DNA from 3 places in the Mesorhizobium sp. CAU 1732 genome. Region 2 is predicted to be linked to each of the others. Evidence: riboswitches for the same ligand, from Rfam matches in the RefSeq annotation. Region 2 holds a riboswitch; each other region holds the start of a gene.
What was found. Region 2 has a riboswitch for cobalamin ahead of AAFN55_RS03950 (aromatic ring-hydroxylating dioxygenase subunit alpha). Riboswitches for the same ligand answer to the same signal wherever they lie in the genome.
Positions count from the first base shown of each region.

Region 1 (4,248 bases), on a different contig from region 2:
CTTGTCGAGCCGGCGCAGATCGTCGAGCAGGCCGTAGCGCATCTCGCCGCGCCAGCCCGTGCGGCGTGGAATGCCGGCGAACCACGGCACCAGCGCCGATTTGAGCGAGTTTGGCAGCACGATTGCCTGGGAATATCCCTCCCCGCGAAGCGAACGCCCGAAGGCGCGGCGCTGGCCGAGCGCGAGTTCACCACGGTCGAACGGTGTCGCCGTCGCCTTGCGCACCTGCGGCATGCGGGCGAGAAGCGGCAGGCTCCATCCGGGAGCCACGACGTCGATCGTCACGCCCGGGCGCTCGCGCTTCAGCGTCATGAACAGGCTCTGCGCCATCATCATGTCGCCGATCCAGGTCGGTCCGATTATGAGGATCGTGTCGGTCACGAGATCAGGTCCAGCGGGCGTCCGCCTGGGCGCCATTGAAGTCTTTACCCCGGGCAAACGGGTCGGGCGATCGCCACGACGCCCATCTGGCCCTTCTGCGACAGGTTTTCAACCGGTTCCACAATCTCCCGCAGGCCACCGCCATTTCTTTACGAGATTGCGGCGAGGAAACGATCATGTCAGAAGCGTAATAGTTCCGCCGATATTCGAGAGACGATGAGCGAGGATAGTCGATACGCGCTGCCCGCTCGCAGCGGTGAGAAACATCCGTCACCTCTGCGGATAGCGTTTGGCATTTATAGTCTTGCCGTGCGGGGCGGTCTTGAAGACCAGTGCATTCGACTTGCGCGAGAACTGGGTGAACGCGGCCACCAAGTTACCCTGTTTTGCGTCCGGGCTACTGACCCCTTGCCGTCCACGGTGGTCCAGTTGTCGCCGCGCTGGAGACCTCTTTCGAACCATGCCCGAATGCAGCGTTTTGCATATGATTTCGTCAATGCCACAGCCAAAGGCTTCGACAGGACCGTAACCTTCCAGCCCGTACCCCACGCAGACATCCTTTTCTGTGCCGATATGCCCCGAACCAGGGCGACCATACCGGTCTACAAGCGGCTGTCGCGGCGCCACCGGATCATGGCATCGCTGGAGGCGGGCGTATTCGGCATTCAAGCGAAGACACGCATCATTTGCCTGGCTCGCCCGCAAGCGGAAGCCTACATCGCCGCTCACGCGACACCACCGGCCCGCGTCCCGTTGATGCCGCCATCCGTAGACGTAGGCAGACGCCAGCCGGAACGCCGCTCCGCCGGAAATCGTGCCGACCGCCGCGCTGCGCTTGGCCTGTCGAGCACCGATACGGCATGGCTGTGGCTAGGGCTCCAGCCGGAGATAAAGGGGCTTGATCGCGCCGTCGCCGCGCTTGCGCACCATCCTCATGCGCGCCTGCTCGTCGGCGGGTTGTCATCCGGCGATCGTAAAGCGCAGCCCATCCTGCGTCTCGCCGCCGCCGCGGGAGTCAAGCAGCGCATTCAGTGGCTCGGCTACCTCTCCGGCGACCTCTGGCTCGATACGATGGCGGCTGCCGACATGCTTGTTCACCCCGCGCGCGTCGATGTGACGGGGGCCGTCATCCTCGAAGCCCTGATCAACGGACTGCCGGTTGTGACGACGTCCAATTGCGGCTTTGCCGAACATGTCACGCGCAGCGGTGCTGGCCTCGTCGTCGATCAGCCATTTTCGAGCGATGCCCTTGCCGCAGCCATCGGGACCGTCGCGATGAAGGCGGCATCCCTGTCCGAACTGGGTATCGCCTACGGCAGGGAAAACGATCTTTACACCGGCCTGAAGATCGCCGCCGACCTCATCGAAGCCCCGATCTGGCAAACGGCAATGCCAGGCAGCGAAGACACTATTTCGCGCTGAAACGCTCCGCGCGACTTTGTCTCACGCGACAGGGTCCAATTGCGCGCGACCCCTTGGCCAGAAGTCTTGCTTAAAAGCCAGTGGGACGCGTTGACGGCGCATCGCGCGCCCGGTAGTTTCCCGACTGGAACAGGTTCCGCCGCAAGGTGGATGAAAATGGGAACGCGGTACGAACTCCCCAGGGAGATCAAAGCCGCGGCTGCCCCCGCAACTGTAACCGTTGAGCCATCTTCCAGACGCCACTGACCGCAATGGTCGGGAAGGCGGAAGAAAAAGGCGATGACACGGGAGCCAGGAGACCTGCCAGTTCCGGTCACCCATGCTTGGATACGGGGTGTGTCCAGGCGCGGTCGTCCGTCGCGGTGACATTCGAAAAGTGTTGCCGCAGTCCGGAGACGACCGGGGTTCAAGCGCGTCCGCGCGAAACAACCCGCATCGGTTTCAGCCTGTGGTCCCTGACAAATCGGGGGCGGCCGGGGGCTGTCCTCAAGGAACATATGAGGCAGCAATGAAACGGCTTACATTGACGGTGAGCGCACTGGCCATCGGGCTTGGCGGAAGCGCATTCGCGCAGGAAGCGGAGCAGAGCCCGAGCGAGGCGATCGAACTCGAGCGTCTGGTGGTCACGACACCCCTGCGCCGGGAATCGTCGCTGGAGCGCAGCACCTCATCGGTCACGGTCATTCCGGCGGAGCAGATCGAACGGTCGCCTGCTGCCGATCTCCCATCGCTCCTGCGGACCTTTGCCGGTATTACGGTGACATCCAATGGCGGCCTCGGATCGTCCGGTGGCATTTCGCTGCGTGGCGCGAAGCCCGCACAAACCCTGATCCTCATCAATGGCGTCAATACGCGCTCGGCGACATCGGGATCGACGACGCTCTTCACCGTGCCACTTCAGTCGATCGAGCGGATCGAGATCGCCCGCGGTGCCCATTCATCGCAATACGGCTCCGACGCCATAGGCGGCGTCATCAACATCATCACCAAGAGCGGCTCTCCCTGCGTGAACGGCAACAATGTCTGCACGACGGTGACGGCCGGCGTTTCACATCCGTGGGGCGGACATGTCGGAGCCGACGTTCAGGGGCAGACCGAAGACGGATTGAACTTCGTATTCGGCGGTCTCGTGCGGGGCACGAGGGGCTACGACTTTACCACCTGGCCGGTCGAGCTCGACGATGACGGCTTCCTGCAAGGCAGCGGTCATTTCTCGCTCTCGAAGGCCTTCGATTGGGGCGACCTTTACGCGAACGGCGTCTTCTCCCGCGCCCGCACCCAATATGACAGCAGGAACTTTCTCGGCGTCCCATCAGGGGCCAACGAGTCCGATTCCACGGTCTTCGCCGGCAAGGTCGGCACGCGTCTGATCCATACCGACGATTGGGAATCGACCATCGAATTTATTTCGGGCATCGACCATTCGAAGGCGTTCGGCCGGGGCGAGGAATCCCGTTTCGACACCAATCGCTACGGTTTCTTCGCTGCCACCGAAAAATCCTTCGCGACCGGAAATCTGCAGCATGTCCTCAACGGCGGCGTCGAGGTTTATCGCGAGAATGTCGGTCCGAAGGACAGCTACGAGGTCAACGGACGCACGCTGGCCGCAGTCTTCGCGCAGCACCAGCTTGCCTTCGATGCGCTGACCGTGGATCTCGGCATAAGGCATGATCACAACGACCAGTTCGGTGGGGCGACCACTTATAATGTCGGCGCCAGCTACGAGTTCGTACCGGGGCTCGTCGGCCGCGCTTCCTACGCAACCGGCTTTCGCGCACCGACCTTCAACGACCTCTACTGGCCGTTCGATGGGAACCCCGACCTGAAGCCAGAGACATCACGCTCCTACGAAGTCGGTTTGCGGTGGCAGGCTACCGAAGCAACTGTCTTCGATGTCGCCTTCTATCAGCGCTGGGTCCGCGACCAGATCGCCTGGGCGCCGATCGATCCGACCGATCCATTCAGCTTCTGGCAGCCGGCCAATTTCGAGCGCGTCAAGGTCACCGGTTTCGAAGCGTCGATCGACCATCGCTTCAACGAGCGTTGGTTTGCCCGGGGAACGATCGACATTCGCGATCCGCGTGATTCGATAAGCGGCAATTACCTGCCCGGACAGGATCGCTTCAAGGCGTCGGCCGAGGTGACGTTCAGCGCGACCGACAAGTTGGACCTCGGTGCGCGGGTTTCGTTCGCCGCGTCACGCTTCAGCGATGCCGCGAACCTCGTGAAACTGCCCGACTACACGATACTCGATCTGTCGGCGAACTACGCATTCGATGAAGCGTCAGCGCTGAAGGTGTCGATCGAAAACGTCTTTGACGAGGACTACGCCACCGTCAACAACTACCGGGCGCCGGGCCGTACCGTGAACGTCAGCTTCTCGCGGACGTTCTGACCTCATGACGACGCGGCGTCACTCTTTCATGGCTGTTCTCGCCGCCGCCC
Region 1 covers NZ_JBDQQR010000002.1:574,213-578,460, forward strand. Annotated here, with positions in the region: gene waaF (lipopolysaccharide heptosyltransferase II) at 1-381, opposite strand, end outside; gene AAFN55_RS20420 (glycosyltransferase family 4 protein) at 598-1,803, shown strand; cobalamin riboswitch at 1,918-2,126, shown strand; gene AAFN55_RS20425 (TonB-dependent receptor) at 2,312-4,198, shown strand; gene AAFN55_RS20430 (ABC transporter substrate-binding protein) at 4,227-4,248, shown strand, end outside.
Region 1: another riboswitch for cobalamin. It lies ahead of AAFN55_RS20425 (TonB-dependent receptor); the one in region 2 lies ahead of AAFN55_RS03950 (aromatic ring-hydroxylating dioxygenase subunit alpha).

Region 2 (4,248 bases):
GTTCCTGTACCACGCCATTCAGGTCGGCATGGATATGGGCATCGTCAATGCGGGCCAGCTCGCGGTCTACGAATCGATCGATCCGGAACTTCGCGAGGCCTGCGAGGATGTCGTCCTCAACCGCAAGCCCGCAGCCGGTGGCTCCGCGACCGAGCGTCTGCTCGAACTCGCCGAACGCTTCAAGGGCACAGCGGGCAAGGAAGCCAAGGAACGCGATCTCGCATGGCGCGAATGGCCGGTCGAGAAGCGGATCAGCCATGCGCTTGTCAACGGCATCACCGAGTTCATCGACGCCGACACCGAGGAAGCCCGACTGAACGCGGAACGGCCGCTGCACGTCATCGAAGGCCCGCTGATGGCGGGCATGAACGTGGTCGGCGACCTCTTCGGTGCGGGCAAGATGTTCCTGCCGCAGGTGGTCAAGTCGGCCCGCGTGATGAAGCAGGCCGTGGCCGGTCTCCTGCCGCATATGGAAGCCGAAAAACTCGCCAATGCCGCCAAGGGCATCGACAATGGCGAGCGCCAGACGGCCGGCAAGATCCTGATGGCGACGGTGAAGGGCGACGTCCACGACATCGGCAAGAACATCGTCGGCGTCGTGCTCGCCTGTAACAATTACGAGATCATCGATCTCGGCGTCATGGTTCCGGCGGCGAAAATCCTGCAGACCGCGAGGGACGAGAAGGTCGACATCATCGGTTTGTCAGGCCTGATCACGCCGTCGCTCGACGAGATGGCCCATGTGGCTGCCGAGATGGAGCGCGAAGGCTTCGACATTCCGCTGCTGATCGGCGGGGCGACGACGAGCCGTGTCCACACGGCGGTGAAAATCCATCCGCGCTATGCGCGCGGCCAGGCGGTCTACGTCACGGATGCGAGCCGCGCGGTGGGCGTCGTCTCGTCGCTTCTGTCCAACGAGGCGAGGGGCGGCTACGTCGAGACGGTGCGCGCCGAGTACAAGAAGGTCGCCGACGCCCATGCGCGATCCGAAGCCGACAAGCAGCGCCTGCCGCTCGCCAAGGCGCGGGCGAATGCCCACAGCATCGACTGGTCGGCATACGAGCCGCCGAAGCCGTCTTTCCTGGGCGTCAAGGTGTTCGAGGACTGGGATCTGGCGGAACTCGCCCGCTACATCGACTGGACGCCGTTCTTCCAGACATGGGAGATGAAGGGGCGTTATCCGAAAATCCTCGAGGACGAGGCGCAAGGCCCGGCGGCCCGCCAGTTGTTCGAGGACGCGCAGGCGATGCTGAAGCAGATCATCGATGAGCGATGGTTCGCGCCGAAGGGCGTGATCGGTTTCTGGCCGGCTAATTCCGTGGGCGACGACATCAGGCTTTTCACGGACGACACGCGCAACAGCGAACTCGCCACCTTCTTCACGCTGCGCCAGCAGCTCGCGAAGCGCGATGGCCGGGCAAATGTCGCCCTGTCGGATTTCGTGGCTCCGCGGGAAAGCGGCAAGGCGGACTATCTTGGCGGCTTCATCGTGACGGCCGGCATCGAGGAGGTCGCGATCGCCGAACGCTTCGAGCGTGCGAACGACGACTATTCGTCGATCCTGGTGAAGGCGCTGGCCGACCGTTTCGCAGAGGCTTTCGCCGAGCGTCTTCATGAGCGGGTTCGCAAGGAATACTGGGGCTATGCGCCCGATGAAGCGCTGATGCCCGACGATCTGATCGGCGAGCCCTATCGCGGCATCAGGCCCGCACCGGGCTATCCCGCGCAGCCCGACCATACCGAGAAGACGACCTTGTTCAGGCTCCTCGACGGCGAGAAGAACGCCGGCGTCAGCCTGACGGAGAGCTTTGCCATGTGGCCGGGCTCGTCTGTGTCCGGCATGTATCTGGCGCATCCCGAAAGCTATTATTTCGGCGTCGCCAAGGTCGAGCGTGACCAGGTCGAGGACTACGCGGCGCGCAAGGACATGGCGCTTGCCGACGTCGAGCGCTGGCTCGGCCCGATCCTCAATTACGTGCCCGCGCAATATGCCGAGGCGGCGGAATAGCGACGCCTTTGCAACACCATCTGGAGTGGCGGTCTCTCTGTCGTCTTTGCGCTTGGCCGATGTCGTTTTCGTATGACCGGAATCGGCGGGACGATGGTTAGATCGTGATGCTTAAGGTGCTCGTCCGTTTCGGGCGAGAGAATTGGGAAGCCGGTTCAATGCCGGCGCTGCCCCCGCAACGGTAGCGAAGCGTGAAGTCTCGACGGGAGCCACTGGGCAGTTGCCTGGGAAGGTGTCGGGGCGGTCCGGCAGGACAGCTTCGAAGCCCGGAAACCAGCCTTGAGCGGAATGAACTCGACTGATCGCGGTGGGCGGTCAAGCGGTGAATAGTCACGCTCGGGCCGGTTTCGGTCACGCGTGATCATTCCCCCCTGAAATCACCACCAGTTCAGTCCTTGCAATGTTGAGGACAGGACATGGATGCGCGCAACGACATGATGAGACGGCTGAAAAGCCGCCGCGAAGGCTTTTCGCTCGAGCAGCCTTTCTACACCGACCCTGACTATTTTAAGCTCGACATGGAGCTGATCTGGTATCGCGACTGGCTCTTCATCGGCCATGATTGCGAACTCCCCAGGCCGGGCAGCTTCATCACCGTCCAGGTCGGCACCTATCCGGTCGTGCTTGTTCGCGACCAGAAGGGCGACATCCGTGCCTTTCACAATTCCTGCCGCCATCGCGGCAGCCGTGTCTGCAACACAGCGAAGGGAACCGCCGCCAAGCTGGTCTGCCCCTACCATCAGTGGACCTACGATCTTGACGGCCAGCTCGTCTTCGCCCGCCAGATGGCGGAGGGTTTCGACAAGAGCGATTTCAGCCTGAAGCCGGTCGCGTGCGAGAGCGTCGGCGGCTACGTGTTCATCTGCCTCGCCGATCAGCCGGCGGATTTCGCACCCATGCGCGCGATGATCGAGCCGTATCTGCTGCCGCATCGCCTGAGCGAGGCGAAAATCGCCTTCGAAAGCACGATCGTCGAGAAGGGCAACTGGAAGCTCGTCTGGGAAAACAACCGCGAGTGCTACCACTGCGCGGCCAACCATCCCGAACTCTGCAAGACCTTCCCCGAGGCGCCGACGGTCACCGGCGTCAACGGTGCGGAGAGCGATCCCGAAATGGTCGAGCACTGGCGGAAATGCGAAGCTGCCGGCCTGCCGAGCAGGTTCCGCATCGATCCCGCCGGCCAGTATCGCGCGACGCGCGCGCCGCTGCTGCGCGATGCGGTGAGCTACACCATGTCGGGCAAGCGGGCGGTGAGGAAGAACCTCTCCGACAGCGTCTCGACCGAGAAGATCGGCTCTCTGCTTCTCTATCACTACCCCACGACCTGGAACCACATTCTCGGCGACCACGCGGTCACCTTCCGCGTGCTGCCGATCAGCCCGACCGAGACCGCGGTGACGACGAAATGGCTGGTTCACAAGGATGCCGTCGAGGGCGTCGATTACACTCTCGAAGAGCTGACGCATGTCTGGACCGAGACCAACGACCAGGATCGGCGGATCGTCGAGGAGAACGCGTTCGGCATCCTGTCGCCCGCCTACGAGCCCGGCCCGTATTCGGAACTGCATGAGGGCGGCGTGATCCAGTTCGTCGAATGGTACGCCAACTTCATGGGGCCGAGGCTCGCCGAAGGCGATCGCCCGGCGCTGCGCAGCGTGGCGTGAGGCGGCTACGATGAACGCCATGACGGAACTCGGCCTCTATCGCCACCTCGATGAGATGACGCCCTGGAACGACAAGCTCCAGGTTCTGGAATGTATCGGGGTGGTCGAGGAGGCGCCGGACGTCAGGACGTTCACCTTCCGCTCGGACAACCAGACCTGGTTCCGGTACATGCCGGGCCAGTTCATCACGCTGGAAATCCCGCTTGGCGACGAACCGCTGATGCGCACCTACACGCTGTCCACCAGCCCGTCGCGGCCATTCTCGATCGCGGTCACCGTCAAGGCGCAGGCCGGCAGCATCGGTACGCGCTGGATGTTCGACAATCTGAAGCCGGGCGAGCACATCAAGGCATACGGACCGGCCGGCACGTTCTCGCTGCACCAGCATCCGGCCGCAAAGTATCTGTTCGTGTCGGCCGGCTCCGGCATCACGCCGATGATGTCGATGCTGCGCTGGCTGAACGACTGCACGCCCTGGACCGACGTCTCCTTCGTGAACTGCGCGCGCAGGCCCGAAGAAATCATCTTCCGCAAGGAACTGGAACTGCTCGGCAGCCGTATGCCGGGCCTGTCGCT
Region 2 covers NZ_JBDQQR010000001.1:770,577-774,824, forward strand. Annotated here, with positions in the region: gene metH (methionine synthase) at 1-2,008, shown strand, start outside; cobalamin riboswitch at 2,106-2,305, shown strand; gene AAFN55_RS03950 (aromatic ring-hydroxylating dioxygenase subunit alpha) at 2,425-3,672, shown strand; gene AAFN55_RS03955 (hybrid-cluster NAD(P)-dependent oxidoreductase) at 3,692-4,248, shown strand, end outside.

Region 3 (4,248 bases), 1.6 Mb from region 2:
GGTCGAGATCGAGACCCTTTTCCGTCACGTGGTTGAACAGGTTGACGGAGCCCAGATTGCACACCGCAACTTCGTCCTTCGACGTGTTGAGCGTGATCTCCGTGCACAAATTGGACGAGTGCACCACGCCGATATGGCCCTGCGGCGAGCGGATGTTGCACGGGTCCTTGAACGTCACCCACGGATGCCCGGTCTCGAACAGCATGGTCAGCATCTTGCGCCACAGATCGAGCGCGCGGACCTTGCGGGACACTCGCAACCCACCGGCGGCAGCCTGGGCTTCATAGGCCTCGTAAGCCTTCTTGAACGGCGTGCCGTAGAGGTCGTGCAAATCCGGCGTCTCGTCGGGCGAAAACAGCGTCCACTCGCCATCGCTCTCGACACGCTCCATGAACAGGTCCGGCACCCAGTTGGCGGTGTTCATGTCGTGCGTGCGGCGGCGGTCGTCGCCGGTGTTCTTGCGCAGATCGAGGAATTCCTCGATGTCGACGTGCCACGTCTCCAGATAGGCGCAAACCGCTCCCTTGCGCTTGCCGCCCTGGTTAACGGCGATGGCCGTGTCGTTGGCAACCTTCAGGAACGGCACGACGCCCTGGCTCTCGCCATTGGTGCCCTTGATGTGGGAGCCGAGGCCCCGCACCGGCGTCCAGTCATTGCCGAGACCACCGGAATATTTTGCCAGCAAAGCGTTGTCCTTGACGCCCTTGAAGATCGCGTCGAGGTCGTCGCCGATGGTCGTCAGGAAGCACGAGGACAATTGCGGCCGCGTCGTGCCGGAGTTGAACAGCGTCGGCGTCGAGGCCATGAAATCGAACGACGACAGAAGGTCGTAGAACTCGATCGCCCTGCCCTCACGGTCGATTTCGCGGATCGCCAGCCCCATCGCGACGCGCATGAAGAACGCCTGCGGCAGTTCGAAACGCTTGCCCTTGGTGTGCAGGAAGTAGCGGTCGTACAGCGTCTGGAGGCCGAGATACTGGAAGTTCAGGTCGCGTTCCGGCTTCAAGGCTGCGCCAAGCCGCGCGAGATCGAAACGTGCGAGCTCCGGGTCGATCAGTTCGGCCTCGATGCCGACGCGGATGAAGTCGGGAAAATAGGTCGCGTAGCGCGCGCCCATCTCCGCCTGTGTTGCCTGCTCAGGTCGCGCCGACACGAACGACAGCGCCTCGCGCCGCAGCCGGTCCATCAGCAGCCGCGCGGACACGAACGCGTAGTTCGGCTCCTGCTCGACCAGCGTGCGCGCGGCCAGGATCGGCGCAAGCGACAGCTCGTCCAGGGTGATGCCGTCATAAAGGTTACGCCGCGCCTCGGCGATGATCGGCGCCGATGAAACCGCGTCGAGCCCATCGCAGGCTTCCTCGACGATACGCGCCAGACGAACTTCATCCAGCGGCGCGAGCGTGCCGTCCTCGCCCTTCACCTGCAACGCAGATGCAACCGGGGCTGCGGCAAGGGCCTTCTCTGCTGCACGCTCCCGCGCGCGCTCGTCACGGTACAGCACATAGGCGCGCGCAACCTTGTGGTGCTCGCTGCGCATCAGTGCCAGTTCCACCTGGTCCTGCACGTCCTCGATGTGGAACAGGCGTCCCTCGCCGACGCGGCGCGTCAGGGCCGACACGACCTCGTCGGTCAGCTCGACGACCACATCGTGCACGCGGCGCGAGCCGGCCGCCGTCGATCCTTCCACGGCGAGGAACGCCTTGGTCAGCGCGACGGTGATCTTGGAGGCGTCGAAGGGCGTCACGCCGCCATTGCGACGGATGACGCGATAGCCGGGTTCGGTGGCTGGGCGCGTCGGATCGGAAATCATCTCTGGAACCGGAACGGTCCCATTCGTCTGGAAGGTCGAAGTCGCCGGCATTCTTATCCCCGTGGCGTTGTGGGCGGGGATGGCAAAGGATGCGGGACGGCGCGAAGCGGCACAGGCCGCCTTCATGCCAGCGCACCACCAGGACACCCCGCCCGAGGTTCGATCAAGCTGTCAGGGCAGGTCTCCTGGCTCGCAGGTCATCGCTTTCGTCGGCCTTCCCGGTGCCCGAGGCACCAGTGGCATAACTCGACGCAAGCTCTCTGCTTACAGTTGCGGGGGCAGCTCCGGCTTTCCCTGAAACGGGGCACCGGCTTCCCTCTTAGCTCCCGAACCAACGTGATTCGGAAGAACCATGACGACTACATCTAGCGGCTATCGCGGTGCGGCTGTCAATTTGTTGCGGGCATTTTCGGGCGCTCGTCCACATCCCGCATCGATGCCGCGGCGATTCGGAACCACCGTCGCCCAAAACCGTTTTCCAAACCCACGTCAGGAGACACCCATGGCAGACAATGATTCCCCACGCACATCCGCAGCCGACAAGCAGGACGCGCTCGAAAAACAGATCGCGCAGATGCGCCGCGAAATCAGTTCGCTGAAACGCTCGCTTGCCGCGCGCGCCGAAGACGCCGCCGACGAAGTGTCCGACTGGATGGACACGGCCTCCGACAAGGCCAGCCGCGCGGCCTCCGCGATCAAATCGCAGGCGCAGGACGTTTCCGGCGTGGTGCAGGCGAACCCGGTGACCTTTTCCGCGACGGCGCTGGTGTTCGGCGCACTCGGCTTCCTGCTCGGCATGGCCGCGGCTCAGGCCGACACCCACAGCCACCGCCGCTGGTACTGAGGCCCGATTGGACCGGGCCTGATCTGGCCCAATCGGAAATCGTTCTGGATCAGCGAGAAATGCAAAAGCGCTGGTTGAACGCGGGTCGCCGCAGACCCATTTCAGCGTCGCACGGGGTCTTTCCTCCCATTGGCCCCGTGCGTTCCCCTCTGGAGGTTTTGACCTTCACACCTCGGCCAGGCATTCGTGTCTGGCCTTTTTCTTTGGGCCATTGTCGCGTCTGCTCGGCGCCGCAAGACACCCCTCGATTCACATCGTGACATAGTCGCCACGCCTCTCTCCGGACGTATCGCAAGACGGGGGACGACGTCGAAAATTAACCATTTGTTAACCATTCGACCGATATCCCTCGGCTACGAAAAATTAACAAAGATGTCCGAAGTGTTAACTGAAGCCCGGCCGATCCGCCTCAAGGGTCGCTCATTCCTCGCGCTCGTCCTGACGCCAGAACTGCCCTTCGACGGCTGGCTGGCGCGCCTCGACGATCTGGCGGCCCGTTCCGCTGGGTTTTTCCTGCGCAGGCCCATCGTTCTGGATGTCGACGGGCTCGACATCGACCGGGCGCAACTGCGCGAGCTGGTCGAACAGCTCGGCACCCGCAACGTGCGAATCATGGGCATCGAAGGCGCGCGGGCCTCGCTGCTCGACGGCGGCCTGCCGCCTGCCATGACCGACGGCCGTCCGGCCTCCGATTTCGAGGCGCCCGTCGCCGACGATGGCGATGCGGCAGAGGCCGAAACCGATGAAGCCGCACCCGCCTACACCGCGCAGGTCGGCAAGGCCGTGCCGTCGCTGGTCGTCACCCAGCCGGTGCGCTCCGGCCAGTCGCTGATATTCCCGGAAGGCGACGTCACGATCGTCGGGTCGGTCGCCTCGGGCGCGGAAGTCGTCGCCGGCGGCTCGATCCACGTCTACGGAACGCTGCGGGGACGCGCGCTGGCGGGCACGATGGGTGACGCCGCGGCACGCATCTTCTGCCGCAAGCTCGAGGCCGAGCTGATCGCGATCGACGGCTTCTACAAGACGGCCGAGGACATGGAGCCAGGATTGCGCGGCCAGGCCGTCCAGATCTGGCTCGAAGGCGAGACGATTTTGGCGGGAACACTGGGCTGAGCCGATGGCGGAACAAGAACAACAGGAGAGGTCTATGGGCAAGGTAATCGTGGTCACATCGGGCAAGGGCGGCGTCGGCAAGACGACGTCGGCCGCCGCACTGGGCGCAGCCCTTGCGCAGACCGGCGACAAGGTCGCGGTCGTGGATTTCGACGTCGGACTGCGCAATCTCGACCTCGTGATGGGCGCCGAGCGGCGCGTCGTCTACGATCTGGTCAACGTCATCCAGGGCGAAGCCAAGCTGACGCAGGCGCTGATCCGCGACAAGCGCGTGGAAACGCTGTTCCTGCTGCCGGCCTCGCAGACCCGCGACAAGGACAACCTCACGCCGGAGGGCGTCGAGAAGGTCATCGCCGCGCTCAAGAAGGCCTTCGACTGGGTGATCTGCGACAGCCCCGCCGGCATCGAGCGCGGCGCGACCCTGGCCATGCGCCATGCCGACATCGCCATCGTGGTGACCAACCCTGAAGTCTCGTCGGTG
Region 3 covers NZ_JBDQQR010000001.1:2,413,761-2,418,008, forward strand. Annotated here, with positions in the region: gene AAFN55_RS11840 (ribonucleoside-diphosphate reductase subunit alpha) at 1-1,810, opposite strand, end outside; cobalamin riboswitch at 1,968-2,180, opposite strand; gene AAFN55_RS11845 (hypothetical protein) at 2,313-2,654, shown strand; gene minC (septum site-determining protein MinC) at 3,027-3,767, shown strand; gene minD (septum site-determining protein MinD) at 3,802-4,248, shown strand, end outside.
Region 3: another riboswitch for cobalamin. It lies ahead of AAFN55_RS11840 (ribonucleoside-diphosphate reductase subunit alpha); the one in region 2 lies ahead of AAFN55_RS03950 (aromatic ring-hydroxylating dioxygenase subunit alpha).